3 regions of the Clostridium sp. DL1XJH146 genome follow, and region 2 is predicted to be linked to each of the others. Evidence: riboswitches for the same ligand, from Rfam matches in the RefSeq annotation. Region 2 holds a riboswitch; each other region holds the start of a gene.
The links. Region 2 has a riboswitch for molybdenum cofactor ahead of ACVHXK_RS02120 (FMN-binding protein). Riboswitches for the same ligand answer to the same signal wherever they lie in the genome.
Positions count from the first base shown of each region.

Region 1: another riboswitch for molybdenum cofactor. It lies ahead of ACVHXK_RS08660 (aldehyde ferredoxin oxidoreductase N-terminal domain-containing protein); the one in region 2 lies ahead of ACVHXK_RS02120 (FMN-binding protein).
Region 3: another riboswitch for molybdenum cofactor. It lies ahead of ACVHXK_RS12705 (4Fe-4S dicluster domain-containing protein); the one in region 2 lies ahead of ACVHXK_RS02120 (FMN-binding protein).

Region 1 is NZ_JBTVVN010000014.1:25,614-32,254, reverse strand. Features, by position in the region: gene ACVHXK_RS08685 (hypothetical protein) at 1-959, shown strand, start outside; gene ACVHXK_RS08680 (prolipoprotein diacylglyceryl transferase family protein) at 1,003-1,806, shown strand; gene ACVHXK_RS08675 (hypothetical protein) at 2,026-2,325, shown strand; gene ACVHXK_RS08670 (hypothetical protein) at 2,412-2,648, opposite strand; gene ACVHXK_RS08665 (hypothetical protein) at 2,899-3,162, shown strand; molybdenum cofactor riboswitch at 3,344-3,461, shown strand; gene ACVHXK_RS08660 (aldehyde ferredoxin oxidoreductase N-terminal domain-containing protein) at 3,508-3,747, shown strand; gene ACVHXK_RS08655 (aldehyde ferredoxin oxidoreductase C-terminal domain-containing protein) at 3,759-4,169, shown strand; gene ACVHXK_RS08650 (FIST N-terminal domain-containing protein) at 4,148-4,486, shown strand; partial or broken gene ACVHXK_RS08645 (hypothetical protein) at 4,652-4,765, shown strand; gene ACVHXK_RS08640 (methyl-accepting chemotaxis protein) at 4,986-6,641, opposite strand, start outside.
Region 2 is NZ_JBTVVN010000002.1:122,147-128,787, forward strand. Features, by position in the region: gene ACVHXK_RS02105 (alkaline phosphatase family protein) at 1-1,236, opposite strand, end outside; gene ACVHXK_RS02110 (ECF transporter S component) at 1,302-1,862, opposite strand; gene ACVHXK_RS02115 (molybdopterin-dependent oxidoreductase) at 2,128-3,693, opposite strand; gene ACVHXK_RS02120 (FMN-binding protein) at 3,690-4,181, opposite strand; molybdenum cofactor riboswitch at 4,229-4,346, opposite strand; gene kduD (2-dehydro-3-deoxy-D-gluconate 5-dehydrogenase KduD) at 4,652-5,413, opposite strand; gene ACVHXK_RS02130 (mandelate racemase/muconate lactonizing enzyme family protein) at 5,517-6,623, opposite strand.
Region 3 is NZ_JBTVVN010000026.1:37,050-43,690, forward strand. Features, by position in the region: gene ACVHXK_RS12690 (alpha-amylase family glycosyl hydrolase) at 163-1,455, shown strand; gene ACVHXK_RS12695 (MoaD/ThiS family protein) at 1,668-1,892, shown strand; gene ACVHXK_RS12700 (HesA/MoeB/ThiF family protein) at 1,896-2,585, shown strand; molybdenum cofactor riboswitch at 2,917-3,027, shown strand; gene ACVHXK_RS12705 (4Fe-4S dicluster domain-containing protein) at 3,063-3,575, shown strand; gene ACVHXK_RS12710 (aldehyde ferredoxin oxidoreductase family protein) at 3,575-5,386, shown strand; gene nuoE (NADH-quinone oxidoreductase subunit NuoE) at 5,635-6,123, shown strand; gene ACVHXK_RS12720 (NADH-ubiquinone oxidoreductase-F iron-sulfur binding region domain-containing protein) at 6,116-6,641, shown strand, end outside.

The DNA.
Region 1 (6,641 bases), on a different contig from region 2:
TTACTGGTGGTGGCGGACTAAATGAAGAGATGAAAAAAGAAATCTCAGAAAATCATAAATATGAATTATTTACAGGATATCTACAACCTGTTTTTGCTCAAATAGGGAAAAAGCTCAAGTTACAGCAACAACAAGAAGTAACTAAACAATTAGATTTAATTAAGGATGAATTAAATAAGGTTATGACTATAAATATTGTAGATACAGGAGCAGAAGAGAAAAAAGAAAAATCTAAATATAGTGGTTATACAGCTAGAATAGCTCCTTTATCAGATAATGTAGAAGACCCAGAAAAGTGGGCCACTGTTATAGATGATCAAGGTAAATGTACTTTGAAATTTAGAATACTAGGACATGTAATGGCAGGGAAACCAACGCAGATTGAATTAGTTCCTCCTGGAGAAGAAACTGCAGAGAAAACTTTAGATTTTATAGTTGAGCCTCCTGAACTAACAATAGATTTAAAGGAAGAAGTTCCTACTTTAGATGAATTAGTTGGAACATGGGCAGACTCAAATATGTATATAAAAGATATTTCCATATCTGATTCATTAATACAGATGGCAGAAAATGATACATCAGAAAATTCAGAGGGTTGCGACTTAGATGTAATTGCAATGATTCAGGAATTAGAAGGACAAACCAAACCTGCTCAATTTAATTTAGTAAAGAGTGATGAGAATAGTGGAACTGTAGAGTTTTCAGGTGATGATAATATTCTTGATGGAGTTATGTTAAATTTCACTTACGAAAATGGAGTGATCAATATAAATGTTACTATGAGTCAAGAGGAAACTACTGCAGTATATGCTGCAACATTAAAAGCAGCTTATGAAAAATCTGAGGGAGCTAATAATGGAGTGACATTGCAAGGAGATTTAGAAATAAAAGTAATTCCAGAAGGTGGAGAAATAAAGCTTTCAAGCGACTTGAAAGCTAAAAAACCATTAACTAACTAGAAATATTATTATGTATAAAATTATAACAAAAAAAGGAGAAATTATGCATCCTAATATATTTTTGGAGATTTTCGGACGAAATATAGTATTAAGAAGTTATTCTACTTTTATGATTTTAAGCATGACAATAGGTTTTCTATTGTCATGCTATTTCTTGAGGAAAAATAATTATTTATGGAAAGAAATAGTGTTTAATTATTCTACTGTAATAATTTCTTTTCTAATAGGTGCAAGAGCATTAAATTATATAGTAAATTATAATTATTTTAAGATGAACAAGATAAGTTTTTTTACACTGAAAGTAGCACATTTTTCTCTTTATGGTGGCATTATTAGTTCACTTATAATAGTTATATTAATAAATAAGATTATGAAAAAAAATATCAAAGTTTTTTTAGATATTTTAACTATTCCTTTTATGATTAGTTTTTTTATAATGAGAATAGGCTGTTTTCTAAATGGATGTTGTGGTGGGATTTATACAAATTCAGTTTTAGGAGTCAGGTTCCCTAATAACTATAGTTCGGAAATAAATAAATTATTTGGGTCAAAATTTGTGCAAACAATTAGTAATATGAAAGTTTATCCAACGCAATTATTTGAAGGTGGATTTGCACTATTATTTGTAATTATTATATTATTATTAAAAAATAGATTAAGACTAAAAGAAGGTCAACTATTTTTGATTTCGGCTATATATTTCTCCAGTTTTAGGTGGTTTGTGATGTATTTTAGAGTATTGCCCTATGTTGATTATGTTAAAATTTATTTATATCCTTTTATTTATTTTAGTACTATCGTTATAGGGGTAGTATTACTTAGATGTGGTAAAAATGATATAGTATAGTATTCGCTTTTGAAGCTACACCGTATTGATAGGTTTAAATTAATGTTGTTTTTTACTGTAAATAATTTATAATAATTTTATTAAGGGTTACGATAAAAGCCCAAAATAAAATAATAAAATAGGTAATGAGAAGTTTGATATTTCATTGCTTTGTAAGAATACATTTTAAAAATATAAATGTATTTGATTATTTTGAAGGTAATTTATAAAGGAGGTATTATGAAAAAGAAAATATTTTTGTTAAGTTTAATTTTTATATTAGTTACGCTTACCTTAACAGGATGTGTTCCAGGAGATGGTAGATGTACTTCTGATAACCCAGCAGGTTTCATTTGGGGGATTTGGCATGGTTGGGTTGCCCCAATTTCTGTTGTTTTAGGATTTTTCAGTAGAGATATAAGAATTTATGAAGTTGCTAATACAGGTTGGTGGTATGATTTTGGTTTTTACATTGCAATTATAAGTGGTTTTGGGAGTGTATCTTTAGCTCGTAAGCATAAATCAAAGAAAGATGACTAGTTTATACTTACTACAAATTGTTATTATATGATAATTGATAATTTTATTATAAATATTAATAGACAACAAAAAAATATCTAAAAAAGCTATTTTTTTTGTTGTTTAGAGTCTTTGATTTTTCTGTATTTATCTCTAATTTTAGAAAATATAAATTCAAATGTTACTAGCGTTGTCACCGATATTAGCAAATATATAAGATAGTTTAATGATAAAAAATCATTATATACAATATCAAAATAATTGGTTATTTTATCTGCAACGTAAAATGCAAGTCCAAATCCAATAAAAGTAGTTATTAGTTTAGAAATTTTAAATTGTTTCATAATATACTAAGTCCCCCAGAAATTTAATGAATAATTAGATGTTAATATAAACAAACATTTTATAAGTACAATTTTAATGCAAAAACATACTTTAGTATAACATATAGAGTAAATCATATCAAATATAACAATGTTTGTATACTGCAGATTAGATAGTGGATAATAATATTTTAAAAAGGATATATATGTTATAATATCCATAATTATGAGCCTGAAAATTTAAAATATTTATAATAATAGAATATATAGGATGAAAATTGACATTAATAATCTTGGTGTTTATAAAAATGTAATTGAAAAATTAAACAGTTGTAAAATAGATATAATACAAGAAAATATGAATGAGGCAAAGAGGTTAGAAGAACAAAATGAACGAATTATAAAGGAAAAAGCAGAACTAAAAAAAGCTGAATCTAATCCTAGTTATATTGAAATACAAATGCAAATAGAAGAATATAGTAAAGTTGTTAGAGATAAGCATAAAAATCATACTAACAAAATAGAAATAGTATGAATACAAATCTTCATTTGGGCCATTTTGATCTGTTAGTATTTCTTTAAGATTATCTTTTTCTTGTTATTTTGTTACAATAGGTGAAACACACAATCCACTATATGGAACTTGAAAATTGACATGGCTATAGTAAAAGATTACATTAATGTTAAGCACTAAAATAATTTCTATATAATTATATTAAAGTAAGAATGTCCGAGCCGTATTACCTAAAATATATTTATGGTAACCGTGCCATTGAGTATGAATGGAAATTATTATGCCTCCCGTATTTGGCAAGGACACAATTATATTATTAATATCAAATATAAAGGAGGTAAGTTTATGTAAGGTTATTGGAAAAAGCTGCTAAGAATAAACCTTACAGATAATACATTTACGATAGATTCAATTGATGAAAAATACCTTAAATTATTGCTGGGCGGAGCAGCTCTGGGAGCTAAAATTATCCTAGACGAGGTTAAGCCAAAAGTAGATCCACTTTCACCAGAGAATAAGATAATATTTGCTTTAGGATTTATGCAGGCATTAAATTTTCCGGGTAATGCAAAGATGTATCAAATGAATGGGTCAAAGATGCCGTAGAAACTGGGAGCATTATCAAAAAAAAATTAGGGGATAAGAGAATTAATACTTCAAATATAGGTCCTGTAGGTTGTCATAGGCATATCCATATAACATTACCTGATGGTACAGTTCTAGATGGTAATGGTCCTGAGTATGAAACTCTTGGAATGATTGGGTCTGGACTATTAATAGATGATTTAATGGCTATTGCACTAATTAATGATAAAGCTAATCGTGTTGGTGTGGATACTATTTCTTTAGGTTCATTTATAGGTTTTATAATTAAATGTTATGAGGCTGGATTTCTAAGTGAAGAAGAAATTGGAATTGTTTCTAAATGGAGCGATAATGATACACTTCAGTATCTAATTGACAAATTAATTAAGTTAGAAGGAATAGGAAGCTCTTTAGAAAAAGTATTAGAGGCGCAGTTGAAATAATTAATACCTCCTTTATTGGTATAATTATACCAAAAGGTTTTGTTGGTGGTGATACTTTTGTTGGAATTATGGCTATGGCAGATGATGATATGGTTGTTGGAGTAGCAGGACAAGCAAAAGGAGAAAAAGCTCGTTTAACTGGTGAGGAAATTGCAAAAAAAGCACTATCAGCAGGAAAAACTACTTCTCCAGATTATTTTCATATTGTTGCACCCCCAGGAGAAGAAGAATACTATCTTAAAGGAATTACTGATGTAATTGATTGTATACCATTCTTTGGAGGAAGTGCTGACGATAATTCAATTTCTGGAGAATAGAAGATATTTACATATAAGGGGGAGCTTTTGCAGATGGTGAGCCAGCTCTTAAGAAATATGCGAAATGGAGTGGCAAGAAAGTAGATAAACTGCATAGAATCTGCGGAAAGTGTTTTAGAAGAAACATAAGAAAAATTAGGTGTACCTGCAGGTGCTTTTCATCTTGTACACTGTGGTGGACGTCGTGCTGGAATAGGTGATAGAATTGATGAGGTTGCAAAACAAATTAAAAATGCAGCAGGTGATGTACCTTTCATAGCTGAATTTACTTTTGGTTAATATGGTTATGAAGATGATGGAATAAACACATGTGGTGGATTGATGCTTTCATTTACAGGTTTTTCAAAATAGTTAAATTTTTAGACAAATTTCACATATAAAAAAACTCCTTCTTGTATACTATATCATGTAAAGTATTTATAGGAAGGAGTTTTTTTATTCATTTTATACAAAAATTTTTATGAGTTTTTTTATACAATTACTTCTTCTTGCTTAGTAATTAATACTTACCAAATTCTGAATCATTTAAATTAATTTTTTTGGAAACTGTTTTATTTGCTTCTTTATAAATCGTAGCACTAGAATCAGATGTTTTAGTAGAGTGCATATTATCAAGCATTTTCAATACTTCTGGATTTATATTGTTAAAGTCTTTATCAGAATATAATTCACTAGTGGTTTTTAATTTAAATGTTTGTACTTGTTCTTTTAATAGTTCAGCTTGACTTGAGAGTTCTTCACTAGCGGATGCTGTTTCTTCTGAGGTAGCTGAGGTAGTTTGTACAACTTCGGCTATTTGATTAATTCCTAGATTTACCTGCTCTACTCCAATAGCTTGTTCATTTGAAGCTATTGCAATATTTGAAATTAATCCATTTACTTTCGAAATACCTTCTACTATTTTTCTAAGAGCATCTGAAGTAGTATTAGCTATTTTAGCTCCATCTTCAACTTTTTTAATAGAATTTTCTATCATAGTTGTTGTTTCTTTGGCTGCATCTGCTGAACGTGCTGCTAGATTTCTTACTTCTTCTGCAACTACAGCAAATCCTCTGCCGTGTTCTCCGGCTCTTGCAGCTTCAACTGCAGCATTTAAAGCTAGTATGTTAGTTTGGAAGGCGATATCATCTATTACTTTTATGATTTTTGAAATATTGTTAGAAGAATCATTGATATCTGACATAGCTGATAGCATATCTTTCATTTGATGTGTTCCATCAGTAGCAGCTATTTGGGTTGTATTAGCAATTTCTTTAGCGTGTGATGCATCTTCTGCATTTTGTTTAGTTTGAGATGCAATTTCTTCAATAGAGCCTGTAAGTTGTTCCACTGAACTAGCTTGCTCGGTAGCACCCTGAGATAAGGATATGCTAGAATCAGATACTTGTTTTGCTCCAGAAGACACCTGCTCTGAGGCGGAATTTATATTGGTCAAAACATCATTTACATTATTGGACATAGTAGTGAAGGCTGTTGCAAGTTCTCCAATTTCATCTTTTGAATTTATATCTATAGAAATATCTAGGTCGCCTTCAGCTATTGAATTTGCTGAAACTAAAATCTTTTTAAGTGGTTTTACTATAATGGAATTAGAGATAAATATACCTAGAACTATAGCTATAAAAATAGCAAAAAAACTAAGTATAATCATTGTTAACGAAGCATTATTAGCAATTGATTTATTAGCAATTGATTTATTATAAGCATCTTCTACTTTCATAGAAGCTAAAAGATCAATAGCATCTTTTTCAGCATCTGCGGCAACGCGCATATCATCTTTGATTAAAGCAAAAGCTTCTTCATCTTTATTTTGTATACATAATTGATATAACTCGTCTAAAGATGACCTGAAATCAGCGCGTGTACCCATAAAATCATCAAAAGCTGTGCGCATTTCATCAGAAAGAATAGTTTCATCAAAATCACTTGATAAAGTATCTAATTCTTCTATTATTGTATCAATATCACTATATCTGGCATTAATTTCAGTCGCTTCGTTTTCTAGTATCATATCCCTAGTATTTACTCTGATTCGTTGAAACAACTTAGCCATTTGAGCAGTAGTTGCAACAGGAACTGTCATATTCTCATACATTTCTGTATCACTAGCGTCTAATTTTTCTATTTCGAATACGCCTACTCCACCTACAACGCC
Region 2 (6,641 bases):
AAGTAAAAAATCACTATCAATTTCTTCTAAAGCCTTCTCATAAACTTCGTCGTCATTATATCCATTATTGTTAGTATCCAAGTTAAGAACAGGCTCAATACTTGTATTTAATATTTTAATATCACCTTCTATTAAAGCTGATTTTTTTCCTAACTTTTCTACTTCGTCAAAAATAGTATCTACTTTAAGTTCTCTATAATCTCTATTGAGTACACCATTTTTCACAGGAGGCTGGCCTGTTATCATAGCAGCAAAACCAGCATTAGTCACCGGTTTGAAAACAGTATTTGCTTTAACTGCCTTCTCATATTTTGCAATATTACAATCAGGATAATCCTTTGTATATTTTTCATATTGATTATAAGAAAATCCATCTATGAATAATACCATTACATCGGTATCTTTTTCTAAATAATATAAAGAATCACTAAAAGTGTCCATAACACTAGTAGCTGGTGGATTTACCATTATACCTTTAATGTTTGTAAATACTTTATGTTCTTCTGGAATAATATAATTAACAGTATTCTCTCTCAATTCAATAAATCCATTTGAAATAGAAGAGAATTCGTAATTTCCCTGCTCATCCATAATTAGTATATTGTCTACTTTTTCTTCAATTAGATCCTCTAATTTTAAAACTTTCTTTTCTTCTAATACCTCAACACTATATTCTTCTCCATCATAATCTTTATTAGATACTCCATCTGAATAAGGAAAAATAGAATAGTCTTTTTCATACAATTCACCAATTGTATAGTTATATGTTTTATCTCCAACAATAATATTTAAACCAAAATCATTTCTTTTAATATCCTCAGAACTTACAATACGTATCTCATCAATATTTTTTATCCCACTATTTACAGGATGTTTTTCTGAAATGTATACCCATCCATCCTCATTAGAATATGCTAGGTATGTATCTTCAATCCCTTTCATATCAAAATTAATCATAAAACCATCATTAGCTCTTAAATACACTATATATTCATCGTATACAGGTTCTAAAGTTTCAATAATTTCACTTATATCTACACCTTCAATTTTTTCCTCTTTGTACTGAATATCTTGTTTTTCAAATTCTCGCCAAATTTCATTGAAGGACTCTACTTTACTTATATCTCCAAGTATTTTCAACTCAGGCAAAGTAGTTTTATCTACAGAACAACCACAAATAATTGATATAAAAAATAAGGATAGCATCAATATTATACTTCTAATATTTTTATTCATTTTTCCACTTCCATTCTCTACACTAAGTTATGTTTCAAAAGGTTATTAATAACAAGATATGTCAACTAACCAATTCCTTCAATATCCATACTTTTTATTTTCTTTGCTAAAACATATCCAATAATCCCACCTAATCCACCAGATAGCGTTCCTGTAGCTAAGCTTAATACAAGAGGAATTAATGGTAATTTAAAGAATACTAAATTAGATAAATATGTTCCACTTAGGTTTGCAATAACTCCAGCTAGAAAAAAATCTATTGACGTTGTTATTTTTCTCCTTAGTAATAAAAAAATAAAATCAATCATAAGCCCTGGTAATGTATAAGTTACTATACTTAAAACCCCATGAGTCCCAAAGGTACCCGTTACAGCAACTATTATAGCTTGAGTTAAAGCAATAAGTGTAGCCGTTCCTCTTTTAGGAATTAGGCCTGCACCAAGAACTATCCAAAGCATATAAAACCCACCTGCCACTGCACCACCTGGTATAAATAATGGTCCTGTAATCATATGGGTAAGTGGTACAATAATAGGCTTTGTAGCAAGTCCTAAAGCAGCCATTAATGCAATAACTATAATTTCAAATATATTGAATTTTTTTAAAATTCCATTTTTTTTCTTCATAATTAGCACCTTTTCTTTATTGACTATGTTTTAAAGAGTTACTGATAATAATAATTATTATTACTTTTTAAAAGCTCTTTATTTTTTATTTGACTCTATTTCAAAAAGTTAAATAATGTGAAGTGTGAATACTAAAGTGTGAAATGATAGATAGTTTCCTCATTATTTGGAAATCTTTAAATCAAATACTCGATTTTGAATACCAAAATCATCATAAATTTCACACTTCACATTGCACACTTCACACTATTAATATAATAAAAATTTATTCAACTACAATTATTTTAGAAACTCCCTTAACCCATTTATTACTAGCTAAATTTTTTGAAACTAATTGTACCAAATTATCATCCTCTGATAAATTTTCACCGTCTACAGTGATTCCTAAAATCATAGAATCATCAACTTCTGATTTAGTAAATTCAGCTTCATATCCATCACTAGCAACTACTTTTAAAGATGTAAAATCTTCAACATGAAGGAATTCTAAAGCATCTAGAACTTTATAACCATCCCAAGCTTGTACACTTTCTTCTCCACTCTTAGATGTTTTTGTAGCTTCGATAGAAGTTAAAGTTAATTTACTAGCAGCTTTATCACTACCTAAAGCAAATGAACCATCGCTTAATCCCTCAAAAGTTATTTCCCATGATGTTGAAGCTGCTGCGTCATCTGCTGATTTCTCTTCCGTTGATGTTTCTTCCGAACCAGTAGCTATTTCTATACTAAGTACATCTTTAATATTAGTTGATTTTGGCATATCTTCTGTAAACTTTACTGAATATTGTCCTTCTTCTTCATAAATTATTCCTTTAAGTAAATCTTCGCTAGTAACCTCTGTGCTATATCCATCAGATGCTGTAATTGTATAAGAACCTCCATTCAAACCAGCAGCTTCAACTAATTCATCTAAAGCAACTCCTGTTTTCTTTCTTGCATCTCTTGCAGTAAACTTTTCAAGTGATTTTGCTGCTGAAACAAAACTTGTATCATCACAAGTTAAAACAAGTATATCTTTAACTTGCATACCCTTTGGAAGGTCTGGAGATAAGAATAATGGTACATTTTCACCTGTAGTCTTGATATAACCTTGCAATAATACATCAATTTTTTCACTCTTCTCAAATCCATCTGCTGCCACAAAATTCACATCTGAAGTAGCGTCTGGAATGTATTCCTTAAATAAATCATCAACTTTTATTGCTTTATCATCACTATCATAATAAGTATAATCTTCCTCAGTTAAACCTTTTGTAGCAGTTTCTAAGAAAACTATTTTACTAGGACCTTCAGAATTTTCTACAGAAGCTCCATCACCTTTTACAAAATTGATTTCAACTAAATTAGACGTCCAATACATTGTACGCACATCATTAATTGCCGCTCTTATTGGTTGTGTTTTTTCATCTAGTCCTTCTCCATCAAATTCAAAAGCTAAAACGATATCTTTTTCTGATATAATATCCATTGGAACATCTATAGAATATCCATCGCCTGCTATTAATCTTATTGTACTAAAATCCTTTTGACTTATCTCTTTTGAAGCTAAAATATCATCTAATTTTACTCCTGTAACATCAGTCTCTTGTGTTTCGCCAGCTGAAGTTAAGTTTTTCATATGCTCAGTTACAGTTTCCATAGCGTATATATCATTATAAGCTACTTCAAAATCTTCATCTAATCCTGTTAGTTTCAAACTTCCTTCATAAGTATAACTTCCACTTGCATCACCATTTGAAGCGTTGTTACTAGTACTACCACATCCTGTTAGCATAAATATTGATAAAGCTACTACCAACATTGCAACTACTCTCATTTTAAGTTTTTTCATTTTTTAATCCCCCTGTAATTTTCTATACATAAATTCAAACCGTACACAACGGCATCAGAAGTTATAGTTGCACCCGTAATGGCTACAACTTGATTTTCTTCTTTTTTTGCCATTATTACGAGTTCAATTTCATTTTCAATAGGAAGGTAGAATCTTTTTAAGAACCATTCCTCCCTAACATAACCACCATAATCTTCTGTTTCATTTTCTTCTAATATGACAACATTCCTTACATCTTTGCCATCGATTTCAAACAACATTTCTATGTCGTCTTCATAGCCTAAAGCCCTAACTACTTGTACAATATTTCCTTCTTCATTTTCATACACCCTAACTATTTCATCTGTTTCATATTCTTTTAACCTAGTCAATTTTTCATAACCACTACTATTTAATTTTTCTAAATACTCATCTTGACTACATCCAGTAATAGCACATAATGCAAACACAAATATACACAATAAAACTGGTATTAGTTTACTTTTCATTTTTTCCCCCTAAAAAAAAAATCTTTCCTTATATTTTATAGGAAAGAGCGTAAAATAAACCTTCTCTTTTCCTAAACGGGAGGCACTTAAATTTCTCTAAATACCCATCGGTTATTTAATCATAGACTCATCTTTAGACTAAATAACTCAGAGATTGCTAACATTCTTATTAAATTTTAAAATCTTAAATAGGCATCATTCCTTTGAATTATTCTATTTTAAATTATGCCTTTAAGTAAAATTACTTTGAAATTGTAATTTTAGGTAATTGTAAACTTATACAATTATTATAACCCTGATTTTCACTAAAATCAACAATAATAGTTTTTCCATACAACAGAAACTATTTCCCATTATCATTTAAAATATTACAAATCAAAAAGTTAAAAATAGAGTGGTGAATTTCACCACCCTACTAATTTTTTAATTATAAAAACATCATTATTTATAATCTTAATTTTAAATAGAAACTATCTTGCTAACCATCCACCATCAACAGCTATAGTATATCCTTGAATATATCTAGAAGCATCTGATGCTAAGAATACAACAGCGCCTTGTAAATCAGTAATCTCTCCCCATCTTCCTGCAGGAATTCTTTCTAAGATTGCTGCACTTCTCTCTGCATCAGCTCTTAATGGAGCAGTGTTGTTTGTAGCCATATATCCTGGTGCTATAGCATTAACATTTATACCATATTTAGCCCATTCGTTAGCCATTAATCTAGTTACTCCCATAACTCCACTCTTACTTGCAGTATAAGAAGGTACTCTTATTCCACCTTGGAATGAAAGCATTGATGCAACACTGATTATATTTCCTGGAGTTCCTTGTTTAACAAATTGATTAGCAGCAGCTTGACTGAAGAAGAATACTGTTTTAATGTTTATGTTCATAACATCATCCCAGTCTTTTTCACTAAATTTTAAAGCATCTTCTCTTCTGATTATACCAGCGTTATTTACTAATATGTCAAGTTTACCAAAAGTTTCAACAGTTTTTTCAATAATTCCTGCTATTGGCTCTATGCTCATAAGGTTTGCTTTAATTCCTAAGAATTTTCCACCTAATTCTTTAACTTTTGCTTCTGTGTCAGGCATGTCTACATAGTCAACTCCAACAACAGTTGCTCCTGCTTGTACTAAACCTAAAGTCATTCCTTGTCCTAAACCTGTACTAGCTCCTGTTACAATTGCAACTTTTCCTTCAAGATTAAATTGATCTAATATCATTTTTAAATCCTCCTAATTTTTAATTAATTCCTTAAATTTTTAGTATATATATATTAAATATCATAATACTCTAAATAAAATTATAATAACTCTCATATTGCAACTAGTTTAATTCAATTTTATGTGATTTTAATTTTTCCCAGTCAAATACTACTCCTGTTCCTGGTATATCAGGTGATATTGCTCTACCATTTTCAAGTACTAAAGGTCTTGTAGTATACTTATCAATTGGAAAACTGTGAACTTCTAAGTAACTATCATTTGTTATTGCTGATAGTAAACTAACATGTAATTCTTGCATCCCATGTGTGCATACTGGAATATTAAATCCTTCAGCCATATTGGCTACTTTCATCCAACCTGTTATTCCACCTATATTGGATGCATCTGGTTGTATAAATCCTAAATTAGCAAATTGCATTGCATATTTATGCTCATATATAGTATGAAGATTTTCTCCCATAGCAAGAGGTATAGTTGTCTTTGCCGCAATTTTTGAAAATCCAATAATATCATCTGGTATAGTTGGCTCTTCTATCCAGTAAATATTATATTTTTCAAGTTCTTTTGCTGCTTTTATAGCTTTTTCCACTGACCAAGACATATTTGCATCTACCATAAAGTCTTTATCCGGCCCAATAAGTTCTCTTACTGCTTTTACTCTTTCTATATCTTCTTGTAAATTTTCTTTTCCTAGTTTAATTTTTACAGCGGTATGTCCATTTTCAAGTTGATTTTTAATATTTGATAGAAGTTTTTCCATAGGGAAATCAAGATCGATTCCACCATAATAAGCTTTTGTAGTATTATTAGCTCCACCTAATTGTTTCCATAATGGTAATCCTGAATTTTTACATCTGATATCCCATAGGGCAATATCAATTGCTGAAATAGCAAATGATGCAATTCCACCTCTAGCTACGTAGTGGACACCCCAATTCATATGATCCCATAGAGCTTCAACTTTATCACCATCTTCACCGATTAAGCCTGGTTTTAAATCGTATTCAACCATATCAAAAATAGCTCTTCCACCAAATCCACCTGTATATGTATAGCCTGTACCTTCTGAACCATCCTCTAATACTACTGTTGCTGTTATTAATTCAAAATGTGTATGCGTTCCGTGTTTAGCATCAACAAGTACTTCACTTAATGGAATACGAAAATATTGGGTTATTATATCTTTAATTTGTCTATTATTACTCATTTAATACTCCTTTCTTAG
Region 3 (6,641 bases), on a different contig from region 2:
TGTACAAAATAGTAGAAATATATTATAGTAGTTATTAGTAAGGTTTAATAATAGTGTGAAATCTGGAATGTGAAGAGTGAAGGCAGGGATGAGGAAATCATTTATCACTGCACACTCCACTCTGCACATTTTACACTAGTTATAAAAAAGGGGGGAATAACTTTGGCAAAAAATACTGATATTAGTTTAAGGAATAGTACAATTTATTCTGTATATGTAAGAAATCATACTGATGAAGGTACATTTAATGGAGTTGTTAAGGATTTAGATAGAATAAAAGATTTAGGAATAGATATACTTTGGCTTTTACCTATCCATCCAATTGGACAAGTTAATAAAAAAGGACAATTAGGGTGTCCATATTCTATTGAAGATTATAGGAAGGTTAATGATGAATATGGTACTCTTGAAGATTTTAAAAAGTTAATAAAGGAAGCACATAATAGAGGTATGAGATTAATAATAGATGTAGTTTATAATCATACTTCCCATAATTCAAGATTACAGAAAGAAAAACCAAATTTGTTTTATAAAAAAGAAAATGGTGAATTTGGCAACAAAGTGGGTGAATGGACAGATATTATAGACCTTGACTATAAAAATAAAGAACTATGGAGATATCAAATTGAGACATTAAAGTACTGGGTAAATATTGGAGTTGATGGTTTTAGATGTGACGTAGCACCACTTATACCAAAAGAATTTTGGTTAGAGGCAAGGGAAGAAGTTAGTAAAATTAACGAAGATGTAATTTGGCTAGCTGAAACTTCGGGATTGGATTTTATTGAAGAGTTGAGAAAAGCTAATGTTCTTATTCATAATGATAATGAAATGTTTCAAGCTTTTGATATTTGCTATGATTATGATACATATGGCTATTTTCAGAAGTATAAAAAGGGTGAAATTTCATTAGAACAGTTATTAGATAAAAAGAGAATTCAAGATTATATTTATCCAGAGAATTATGTAAAACTTAGATTTATTGAAAATCATGACCAACCAAGAGCAGCGTATTTAGTTAAAGATGAAATAGAACTTAAAAATTGGACTGCATTTATGTTTTTTGAAAAAGGGACTTCATTAGTATATGCAGGTCAGGAGGTAAAAGATATTAATCAACCAAGTCTTTTTGATAAAGATTTAGTGAATTGGAAGGATGAAAAAGAATTCACAAATTTTATGAAGAAACTTATTGAAATAAAAAGAAACCAAATTTTAAAAGAAGGTTTTTATGGATTGGAACATGAGAAAAAAATTGGAGTTATTGAGGCTAGCTACACTTTAAAAGAAAATAGATTAATTGGTGTATTTAATATTGAATCTAAGGTAGGTAGCTATCAAGTAGATTTAAAGGATGGATTGCATAAAAATCTAATTAATGACTCTGATATAGAAGTAATAGATGGAAAATTTGAATTAATAATGGATCCTATAATTATTAAAACAGAAAACTAATGAAAAAATGTTGAGTTGAATATAGGAAACTCAACATTTTTGATTCTAATGGATTGATTTAATGTGCATTATTTTTTCTATTTATGATATAATAAATTAAAATTATCCAATTATTCAGATAATTATAGAGTGTCCATTAATAATGAATATATGAATATAAGTAAGTGAATTTATAGGTATTTCATAGAAAAACAAGCACAGGAGGTGATAAATTGGAAGTTGAAGTAAGGCTTTTTGCAACTTTTAGACAGGGAAGAGAGAAAAAGCAGAAAATGGAATTGGAAGAAGGAACAACTGTAAGAGATATTGTATTAAAATTAGAAATTGATGTAGAAGAAGTAGCAATACTTTTAATAAATGGGTTTGATGGAGAACTTGATAGAGAACTTACAGATGGAGATGTGGTAGCTCTATTTCCACCAGTAGGAGGAGGATAGAAAATGCAGAAAAGATATGAAAAGAATATGAGTATGCTAAGTGAAGAAGAAAATAATAAGTTAAAGGATTTTAAGGTATGTGTAATAGGATGCGGTGGACTAGGTGGATATATAATAGAGATGCTAGGAAGGCTTGGCATAGGCCATATTACAGTTGTTGATGGAGACACATTTGATGAAACAAATTTAAATAGACAATTGTTATCAGATGAAAAAGCATTAGGAATGAATAAAGCTAAAAAAGCAGAAGAGAGAATGAAAACTGTGAATTCATCTATAAAACTGATGCCAATTGATAAAATGTTTAATGTTGAAAATGGAGAGGAAATTCTAAAGGGACATGATGTTATTGTAGATGCACTGGATTCCATTGATGCAAGATTATTATTACAAGAACTTTGTGAAAAGCTAGAAATACCTATGGTACATGGAGCTATATCAGGTTGGTATGGACAAGTTACAACTATTCTTCCAGGAGATAGAACATTAAATTTTTTATACAATGGTGAAAAAAATAAGCAAGGAAACAAAGAAAAAGTAGATTTAGGTAATCCATCATTTACTCCTGCACAAATTGCATCAATTCAAGTAAGTGAAGCCTTAAAATTACTTTTAAAAAGAGGCAAATTGCTTAGTAAAAGAATTCTATTTGTAGATTTGCTTGAGCAAGAATTTGACATAATAGATTTATAAATAGGTTGTGAATACTATAACATATTTAAAAACCACAATAAATTTTCTTAATATTAGGAAAATATATTGTGGTTTTTTATTATATTATCAAGATTTATTTCTCTTTTCTAAGAAAATTGGCTCAGAAGAGTTATTATTATACTAAAAATTATAAATAGTTTAATTTTTATCAATAATAGTAAATATTATCAAATGATGATATAATATACCTATAATAAAAGTTAAAAAAACTGAATAAATAAATAAATCAATTTACTAATCATATCTAATTATTTTCAATAATAATATATATTAATCACATATTTTAAATACATATTTATAAAACTTTAGCTAATTGAAATGACTCCGATCTCCATTGACCAAAATTGGCCTTAGAGACGATAGGGTATAAGAAGTAATTTTTATGCCTGCCATTGCGCAAAGGAGCAGTTCGAATAAAAAAAGGAGGTGGAAGCTGGCATCAATAGAGTATCCAAGGTGAAACTCTATAAGTATGGTGACCAGTTGAAAATGGCTAAAGTATTAATGATTTCACCCGAAAAATGTATTAGCTGCAGAACATGTGAGATGGCATGTTCATTTTCAAAAACACAATCGTTTAATCCTCAAAATGCTGCAATAACTGTATATCAGTATGAAAAAGCAGCTATATCAGTACCTATTACGTGTTTGCAATGTGAAGACCCTGCATGTATGAAAGTATGTACATCAGGAGCAATTTACAAAAATGAAGATGGGGTAGTGCTCATTGATGAAAAGAAATGCATAGGTTGTAAACTATGTATAAATGCGTGTCCTTTTGGAAACATGAGTTATAATTTTGAGCTTAAGAAAGTAGTCAAATGCGACTTGTGTGGCGGAGATCCTTATTGCGTTAAATTATGTCCGGCAAATGCGTTAGAATTTAAAGAACCAACTCCTTCAGAGTTAGACAAAAAGAAACTTGTAGCTGATAAGTTTAAAGAATTATTTGAGGAGGGGGATAAATAATGTTTGGATGGTGTGGAAAATTAATTCGTGTAAATTTGGATAATGGTGAAATAAAAACAGAACCGCTAAACATGGAAGATGCAAAATTATATCTTGGAGCTAGAGGACTTGGAACGAAAATAATGGTAAATGAAGTAGACCCAAAAGTAGATGCTTTAGGACATGATAATAAACTAATCTTTTTAACAGGACCACTTACAGGAACATTAGCTTCCTCAGCAGGCAGATACGAAGTAATTGCAAAGGCTCCACTGACAGGAACAATAGGTGCTTCAAATTCAGGCGGATACTTTGGACCTGAATTAAAATTTGCAGGATATGATGGAATTATTTTTGAGGGAATAGCTGAAAAACCTATGTACCTTTATGTAAAGGATAACATTATTGAACTTAGGGGTGCAGAGCATTTATGGGGTAAAACAGTGTATGATACAACGGATGAGTTACTAAAGGAAACAGATAGTAATGCAAAGGTTGCATGTATAGGACCAGCGGGAGAGAAATTGGTATTATATGCAACAGTAATGAATGATAAGCATAGAGCGGCAGGAAGATCGGGTTTAGGTGCCGTAATGGGTTCTAAAAATTTAAAAGCTGTTGTAGTTAAGGGCTCTAAATCAATTAATGTTGCAAATCCTAAAGAATTTATGGAAAAATTCGAGGATGCTAGACAAAAATTAAAAGAAAACCCTGTAACAGGACAAGGACTTAGAACTTATGGAACACAAATACTTGTTAATATTTTAAATGAATCAGGTGCACTTCCAACTAGGAACTGGAGAGATGGAGGAATTTTTGAATTTGCAGATGAGACAGGCGGAGAAGCGATGAACGAAAAACTTCAAGTTAAACCAAAAGGTTGCTTTGCTTGTTCAATAGGATGTGGAAGAATTACTAAAATACCTTCAGGTAAATATAAAGGAATAATGGGAGAAGGACCAGAATATGAAGCTGGTTGGTCACTAGGGGCAGACTGTGGAATAAAAGAAATTGATGCAATATGCGTTGCCAATTTTATATGTAATGAATATGGTATGGACCCTATCACATTAGGTTCAACAATAGCTTGTGCTATGGAATTAGTTGATATGGGATTGATTTCTAGAGAGAAAATTGAACTGGACTTGAAATTTGGAAATCCAGATGTAATTGTAGAAGTGGCAAAAATGACAGCATTAAGAGAAGGCTTTGGGGATGAAATTGCACTAGGTTCCTATAGATTAGCAGAAAAATATGGACATCCTGAATTATCAATGTCTGTTAAAAAACAAGAAATGCCTGCATATGATGGTAGAAGAATTCAAGGTATTGGTCTTGAATATGCTACTTCTAATAGAGGGGCCTGTCACGTGCGTGGATATATGATTTCACCAGAAATACTAGGATTACCTCAAAAACTTGATCCTTCAGTAACAACAGATAAAGCAACGTGGCTTAAAATATTCCAAGACTTAACTGCTGTTGTCGATTCTTCAGGAATGTGTTTATTTACAACCTTTGCACTTGGATTACCAGAGGTTTCCTCTCAAATAAGAGCAGGAGTAGGTTGGGATTGTAGTGATGAAGAAATTCTTAAACTAGGTGAGAGAATATGGAATTTAGAGAAAATGTGGAACTTAAAGGCAGGATTTACTAGAGATGATGATAACCTTCCTTACAGATTACTCCATGAACCTCTTCCTGAAGGACCTGGTAAAGGAATGGTAAGTCAATTAGATGTAATGCTAGAAGAATACTATGCAGGTAGAGGATGGGGAACAGACAGTGTACCGACTAAAAAGAAGCTAGAAGAACTATCTATTAACTACTAGTTCCTATTAAAGTAAATTTGCAATGTGCAATTTGCAATTTGCAATTATGGATGATTTTCTTCTATTCTTTCAGAAAATCTTTAATGGATTAATTAAAGATTCTCCGAAGAATGAGGAGAATCATCCTCAATTGTGCATTGTGCATTGTGAATTGTGCATTGCTTTAAAAGTGCATTGCTTTAAAAGTGCATTGCTTTAAAAGTGCATTGTGCATTGAATTAATATTTTTAGTAAAGGGGTGAATAACTATGCCTTCAGGAGAAAATGAAATTCAGTTATCTGATATAAATAATATAATTAAAAAATATCCAAAGGAAAAAAGACATTCATTAGCAATATTACAGGATATTCAGAAAGAATATAATTATATACCGGAGTTAGCACTTAATGCTGTGGCTGACTATTTAGATATGCCTTTGAGCAAGCTTTATAGTATGGCTACATTTTATAAAGCTTTAAGTCTAAAGGCTAAAGGCAAAAATATAGTAACTATTTGCGATGGTACAGCCTGTCATGTAAGAGGGTCTTCTCCGATAATGAATGAATTAGAGAAGGTTTTAAATATTAAAATCGGGGAAACTACAGAAGATGGATTGTTTACACTTCAGACTGTGGGTTGTTTAGGTGCCTGTGCATTGGCACCGGTTATGATGATAAATGATAAATATTATGGCAAAATGACGCCTAAAAAGGTTAGTGAAATTATCGACCAATACAGAGGTGATAAAATTGAATAATGATATTAAAAAAAATAGAATAGTTTATATATGTTGTGGTACAGGCTGTTTAGCCAATGGTAGTAGAGAAGTTTATGATGAATTTGTTGAAAAATTAAGTAGCTTAAAATCTGAAATAAGCGTTAAAACAGAAGCAAAATCTACTGGCTGCAATGGTATTTGTGAAAAAGGACCAGTTGTTAAAATTCAACCGGATGATATATCATATTTTAAAGTGAAAAAATCAGATGTTGATGATATTATCAAAAAAACACTGATAAACGGGGAAGTCATAGATAAACTTTTATATTCTGAGAAAGATAAAAAAAGATTAAAATCATATAAAAATAGTGAATTCTATAAAAGACAACAAAAAATTTCCCTCAGAAATATTGGGGAAGTAGACCCAGCTAGTATTGATGATTATGTAGAGAGGGACGGTTATAAAGCTCTAGAAAAAGTGTTTTTTAAAATGAAACGGGAAGATATAATTCCTGAAATACTTAAAGCAGGTCTTAGAGGTAGAGGAGGAGCAGGCT